Persicimonas caeni: one gene and its partner. The protein of the gene in region 2 binds, or shares a complex with, the protein of the main gene of each other region. Links are inferred from orthologs where the notes say so. Each region holds a gene or a part of one and is shown on either strand. Other genes may lie near its edges. The genes, in order: FIV42_RS21665 and FIV42_RS25025.

Region 1 (3,065 bases), 870 kb from region 2 along the record:
AGCTTAGTGTATTTGGCTGTCTTGTCGCTGGTGACCGCCGGCGCGAGCGCCTGCGGTGAGGCCGACACCTCGCCCAATCCGACGCCGGCGCCCAGCGCGTCGCAGTCGGCGGCGCAGACCGGCAGCGACGACGGCCAAGATGGTTGCCAAGTGATTGCGGGCACGGTCAACATCAGCCAGCAGTCCGATCTGGCCCAGTTCGACGGGCTGAGTTGCTTTACCGTCGAGAATCACCTGTTTGTTCAAGACACCGACGACATCACCGACTTGAGCGCGCTGAGCGGGCTGCGAAGCACCGGCGGCTTTATCGGCATCGCCGACAACACCGCGCTGCAAGATATCAGCCTGCCCAACCTCGAGGAGACCGGCGAAGGCCTGGTCGTCGAGGGCAACTCGGCGCTGACCAGCATCTCGTTCGACACGCTTCGCGAGGTCTCGGGCTACCTGCACGTCTTCGGCAACCCGGCGCTCCAGTCGGCGAGCTTCGAGAGCCTGTTCGGCGTGGGCGACGACCTCATCTTCGCGGGCAACGACGCGCTGACCAACCTCGAGCTGCCCAAGCTGACCTGCGTGATGGGCACGTTCATCTTCGAGCACAGCGACGGCCTCGAATGCCTTTGCCTGCCGAGCCTGGTCGTGGTCAACGGTGACTTCAAAGTCCACTTCAACGGTGGCCTGAAGAGCCTGGCAGCGCCGGTGCTCACCACCGTGTGGGGCGACGTGGTCTTGGAGCGCAACCCGCAGCTGTCACACCTGGACATGTCGTGCCTCGAGTGGGTCAACGGCGACTTCATCGCCATCCATAACTTCGAGCTCGCTCAGTGCACCGTCGACGAGCTCGTGGCCGAGATCGACAATTTGGGCGGCGACATCGTCACTGGTGACAACTCCCAGACGTGCCCGACCGAGCCGGTGACCGCTGAAGACGCCGGTTGCACCGCCTGCACCACCGCCATCTGCGTGGCCGACGAAGACGGCGGCGAAACGCCGACCCCGGGCGACGACGATGACGACGACGGTGAAACGCCGATGCCCGGCGACGACGACGATGACGACGACGGCGAAACGCCGATGCCCGGCGACGACGACGATGATGACGACGACGGCGAAACGCCGATGCCCGGCGACGACGACGATGACGACGACGGCGAAACGCCGATGCCCGGCGACGACGACGACGATGACGACGACAGCTACGAGCCGGTCGTCGAAGAGCCGATCAACTTCGACTGGGAGACGCCTTCCGAGCAGTACGACTTTCCCAGAGGCGAAGTCGAAGCCGACGAGAGCGGCGACGACGATGACGACGATGACGACGAGTACCCGAGAGAGCCGGGAGCGTACTAAGCGCTAAGCGCTCGACACAAAAAAACGGCGGCCGGGTTGCCCCGGCCGCCGTTTTTCTTTGTGCTCGTACAACGACTGCTCAGTCGGTGTGCTCGGCCTGACCGCCCATCTTGAAGATGGCGCGCAGGTACTCGCGGCGCATGCGCGAGATATTCTCGAGTTCGATATTCTTGGGGCAGACCGCCGAACACTCTCCGATATTCGAGCAGTTGCCGAAGCCCTCCTCGTCCATCTGGTTGATCATGCGGATCGTGCGAATCTCGCGCTCGGCCTGGCCTTGCGGGAGCATCGCGTACTGGGTGAGCTTGGCGCTGGTGAACAGCGAGGCCGACGCGTTCGGGCAAGCCGCCACGCAGGCGCCGCAGCCGATGCAGGTCGCCGCGAAGAACGAGCGGTCGGCGTCGGGCTTGGGCACCAGGTGGGTGTTGGCGTCGGCGTGCGGGCCAGTGGTCACCGAGGTGTAGCCGCCCGACTGGATGATGCGGTCGAACGCTGCGCGATCGACGACCAGGTCTTTGACGACCGGGAAGGCGCGGGCGCGGAACGGCTCGATGACGATGGTGTCGCCGTTCGAGAAGCTGCGCATGTGCAGCTGGCACACCGCGGTGCCGCGCTCGGGGCCGTGGGCCTGCCCGTTGATCGTCAGACCGCAGGTGCCGCAGATACCCTCGCGGCAGTCGCTGTCGAATTCGACGGGCTCTTTGCCGTCCTGGACCAGGCGCTCGTTGACCAGGTCCATCATCTCGAGAAACGACATGTCGCCGGTGATGTCCTCGGCGGTGATCGACTCGAGCCTGCCGGGCGAGTTGGCGTCTTTTTGGCGCCAAACTTTCAGATGCAGGGTCATTCCTTGAGCCATGGCTCGTACTCCTTGACCGGTAGCCTTCTGTACTTGGAGGCTGTCTTTGCCGCTCGTATCACTCATAGCTACGCTGCTTTAGCTTGACGAATTCGAACTCGAGCGGCTCTTTGTGCAGCTTCTCCGCTTCGTTCATTCCTTGGTATTCCCAGGCCGCGACGTAGGCGTAGGCTTCGTCGTCACGCAGCGCTTCGCCCTTCTCGGTCTGGTGCTCCTCGCGGAAGTGACAGCCGGCCGATTCGTCGCGCTCGAGCGCGTCGCGGGCCATCAGCTCACCGAGCTCGAGGAAGTCGGCCACGCGGCCGGCGACCTCGAGGTACTTGTTGAACGTGTCGTCATCGCCGGGGATGATTACGCCCGACCAGAACTCCTCGCGAAGCTTCGGAATCTCTTCGAGCGCCTTCTTGAGGCCCTCGCCGGTGCGCGCGATGCCAACCTTGTCCCACATGATTTCGCCCAGGTCACGGTAGATGTCCATGACCGTGCGCTGCTGGTCGGCCGGCTTCGCCTTGGCCTTCTCGTTGAGCTCGAGAAGCTTGTCGATGCCCGTGCGGACCTCTTTTTCAGCCTCTTTGAACTCACCCTGGTCGGTGCTCACGTCGGTGATCTCGAAGCGGTTCTCGGCCAGGTAGTTGCTGACCGCGCGCGAGACGATGAAGTAGCCGTCGGCTAGGCCCTGCATCAGGGCGCTGGCGCCCAGGCGGTTGGCGCCGTGGTCCGAGAAGTTGGCCTCACCGGCGACGAAGAGTCCCGGCAGGTTGCTCATCAGGTTGTAGTCGACCCATAGACCGCCCATCACGTAGTGAACGGCCGGGAAGATGCGCATCGGCTGCTCGTACGGGTTCTCGTCGGTGATCTT
Region 2 (3,298 bases):
AATTCATGACGGGTGAATTTCCCGACGGCCATGCCGCGCTCGAGCGCGCCCGGGAGGCGCATGCCAACCTGAAGGCCAAGCTCGAAGCCGCCGATTCCGAGGAGGCCGAGCGCGTGGCCGCGATGCAGGCGCTGTTCGACGCGCGCACGAGCGCCAAACGCGCCTACTCGGCGGCGCGCAAGCTCGTCGACGCGGCGTTGTCGCTGGACGGTTCGGAAGAGCGCATCTCGCAGCTGATGCCGCCGCTGTCGTCGATCTATGACTCGGCGACCCCCTCGACGGACGAGCCCGTTGTTCCTGACGAGCCGGTCGAGCCGGTGGAGGCGTAAGCGCGGAGTTTCGCCACACGAGCCTCGAGAACGCCAACCCCGACCATGGGGTTGGCGTTTTTTCTTGCCAGAACGCCAACCAATGCTGCTAGGTTGGCGTTTTTTCTTGCTGGAACGCCAACCAAGACCGATGGGTTGGAGTTTTTTCTTGCTAGAACGCCAACCAAGGCCGTTGGGTTGGCGATTCTTCTTGCTGGAACGCCAGCCCAAGCCCCTTGGCTGCCGTTCTTTGGGGGCGAGTGCTGCAACCAAGGTCGTTGGGTTGGCGTTCTCGCTGGCCAAAACCGCAACGCGACTCGTTTGGGTTGGCGTTTTTGCTTGCGAGAACGCCAGCCCAAGGCCTTTGGCTGGCCTTCTGTCAGCGAGAGTGCTGCAACTCGAGGGGCCGGGCTCTACTCCAGGTGGTGATAGTCGAGCTTCAGCTCCTCTTCGAGCGCCTCTTGCACCGCCTCGGGGATCTCGGGCACCTCGCGGGTCCACAGCTCCATGTGGCCGTCGTCGCTGCGTCCGTACGGGATATTGACCTTCCAGTCGTCGGCTTCGTCGGGGTGGTCCTCGCGGTATTGCGCGCCGCGTGATTCCTCGCGCATCAGCGCGCCGCGAAAGATGGCCTCGGCGCCGACGAGCATGAAGCGCAGGTTGACCGCCCACTGGAAGCTGTCGGAGCCGGGGCCGCCGTCGACGCTGAGGTCGCCGGCCTTTTCGATGATCTGCGACAGCTCCGAGAGCCCGTCTTCCAGGTCCTCCTGCGTGCGCAGGATGCCCGCCTTGTCCCACAACAAGCGCCTCAGCGCGGCGACTAGATCCTGCGGGCGATGCTCGCCGCTGCGGTCGGCGAGATCGTCGAGCTCGTCGGTGTAGCGGGCGATAACGGCGTCGTCGAGGGAGGGGTTGGGTGACTCATTGGGTGAGGCCTCGTCGGAGAGTGCGTCGGCGAGGTGGGCGCCGCAGAGTTGGCCGAAGACGACGGTCTCGCACAGGGAGTTGCCGCCCAGGCGGTTGGCCCCGTGCAGCCCCGACGTCGCCTCGCCGACGGCGTATAGCCCGTCGAGGCTCGACTGGCCGGTGGTGAAGTCGACGCAGACGCCGCCCATGGCGTAGTGGGCGGTGGGGGCGACCTGCATCGGGTCTTCGGCGATATCGATGCCGAGGTCCTGGAAGCGCTCGTAGACCGACGGGAGACGCTCCTGCAAGAAGTCGCGGTCGCGGTGGGAGATGTCGAGCAGCACGCCGCCGGCGTCGGTGCCGCGGCCCTGGCGGATCTCGCGGGCGTTGGCGCGGGCGACGACGTCGCGGGCGGCGAGCTCCATCTCGTCGGGAGCGTACTCCTCCATGAACCGGTCGCCCTCGGCGTTGAACAGGTGGCCGCCTTCGCCGCGCACCGCCTCGGTCACAAGCTCACCGCGGCGGTCCTCGGGCTCGACCATCCCGGTGGGATGAAACTGGATGAACTCCATGTCGCGAAGGTGCGCGCCCGCTCGGTAAGCCAGCCCGACCGCGTCGGCGGTGTTCTCGTCGGGGCGCGAGGTGCTGCGGTCGTACAACGCGGTGCACCCGCCGGCGGCGATGACCACGGCGCGGGCGCCGATGGCCACGTACTCCCCCGAGTCGATGTCGAAGCCGACCGCCCCGCAGGCGCGCCCGTCGTCGGTGGCGACGTGGGTGATGCAGACGTTCTCCAGATACGGCACGTCGAGCTGCCGGGCGCGCCGCACCAGGGTCTCGAGGATGGCCGCGCCGGTGCGGTCGCCCACAAAGCACGTGCGCCGGTAGGTCTGCGCGCCGAAGTAGCGCTGGTTGATCTTGCCGTTGTCGGTGCGCGCAAACCCCGCGCCCCACTCGTCGAGCTCGCAGACCCGCTCGGGCGCCCGCTTGGCGAGCAACTCCACGGCGGTCGGGTCGCACACGTAGTGGCCCTCGCGGATGGTATCGGCCGCATGCACCTCCCACCGATCCTCCTCGTCGAGGTTCCCCAGCGACGCATTGATCCCACCCGCCGCCCAACTCGTATGCGCATCGCCGTGGTCGCGCTTGCCGAGCACCAGGCACTCGACGCCCGCCCCGGCGAGCTCGATGGCCGTACGCAAGCCGGCGGCGCCGGCGCCGATGATCAGAACGGTGGTGTGTTGTCTGTGGGTCTTTGGCATGTCGGTCTCCGCGTGTCGAAACTTCACTGACGAAACCTAACCACAGCCTGTCCGTACGCCTTGCGGTGGAACGGCGAACTCACCACGGGGACACAGGGGGGCACGGGGAAAGGCCATGTTGTTTTATCCCCCGTGTCCCCGTGCTCCCCGTGGTGAACCCTCTCGTCGCAGGGCAGAACGGCGAACTCACCACGGGGACACAGGGGGCACGGAGAAAGGCCCTGTTGTCGGTATGTGTCAAGATAGTTGTCGCGTCTGAATTATCTACGTCTCTTGTAAATTGAGCGGCGCAAGCCGCACCTCTTCGGGGCGCGTCCATCCTCGCGGCCTTCGACTCCAGCGTGCGGGATTCTTTTGGCGCGCCTGTTCATAGAGCTTTTGGCGTCTTTGTAGCAGCTCGACGTCTTCGCCCGCGTGGCGCTGCTCGGGGGTCACCCAGCCGATCCCGCTGTGATAGTGCTCGGTGTTGTACCAGCGGACAAACGCCTCGACCCACTCAGACCATTCATGCACGCCGTCGAGCGGCTTTTTGGGGTAGCCAGGCCGGTATTTGAGCGTGCGAAAGCTCGATTCGCAGTGAGGGTTGTCGTTGGAGACGCCCGGGCGGCTAAACGAAGCGGCCACCTCCAGGCGCTCCAGCGTCGCCAGAAGCGTCGAGCCCTTCATCGCAGCCCCGTTGTCGGCGTGGATGCAAAGTCCGCTCGCCTCGACCTGTTCGGCGAGGATCGTCTTTTCAATGAGGCGGCTCGACAGCTCCATCGATTCTTGGTCTTCGACGCTAAAGCCGACGATCTTGCGGCTGAACAAGTCCATGATCCAGTA

Evidence for each region.
Region 1: the proteins of FIV42_RS25025 (region 2) and FIV42_RS21665 are in contact, whole or in part, in a solved structure (PDB 1NEK), measured with the Escherichia coli proteins. The link is inferred for Persicimonas caeni from one-to-one orthologs.

What each region holds. Positions count from the first base shown.
Region 1 is NZ_CP041186.1:5,867,385-5,870,449, reverse strand. What follows is about bases 311-3,059. They hold FIV42_RS21665 (succinate dehydrogenase/fumarate reductase iron-sulfur subunit), read right to left. Parts: upstream 2,195-3,059; coding sequence 1,427-2,194; downstream 311-1,426. Other genes in these bases: FIV42_RS21660 (fumarate reductase/succinate dehydrogenase flavoprotein subunit), read right to left, coding at 2,265-3,059; FIV42_RS30310 (hypothetical protein), read left to right, coding at 311-1,347. In the rest of the region: more of FIV42_RS30310, read left to right, coding at 7-310; more of FIV42_RS21660, read right to left, coding at 3,060-3,065. UniProt on the Escherichia coli protein: Two distinct, membrane-bound, FAD-containing enzymes are responsible for the catalysis of fumarate and succinate interconversion; the fumarate reductase is used in anaerobic growth, and the succinate dehydrogenase is used in aerobic growth.
Region 2 is NZ_CP041186.1:6,740,424-6,743,721, forward strand. The notes cover bases 100-3,081. They hold FIV42_RS25025 (L-aspartate oxidase), read right to left. Parts: upstream 2,477-3,081; coding sequence 722-2,476; downstream 100-721. Other genes in these bases: FIV42_RS25020 (hypothetical protein), read left to right, coding at 100-329; FIV42_RS25030 (IS3 family transposase), read right to left, coding at 2,741-3,081. Outside these bases: more of FIV42_RS25020, read left to right, coding at 1-99; more of FIV42_RS25030, read right to left, coding at 3,082-3,298. UniProt on the Escherichia coli protein: Two distinct, membrane-bound, FAD-containing enzymes are responsible for the catalysis of fumarate and succinate interconversion; the fumarate reductase is used in anaerobic growth, and the succinate dehydrogenase is used in aerobic growth.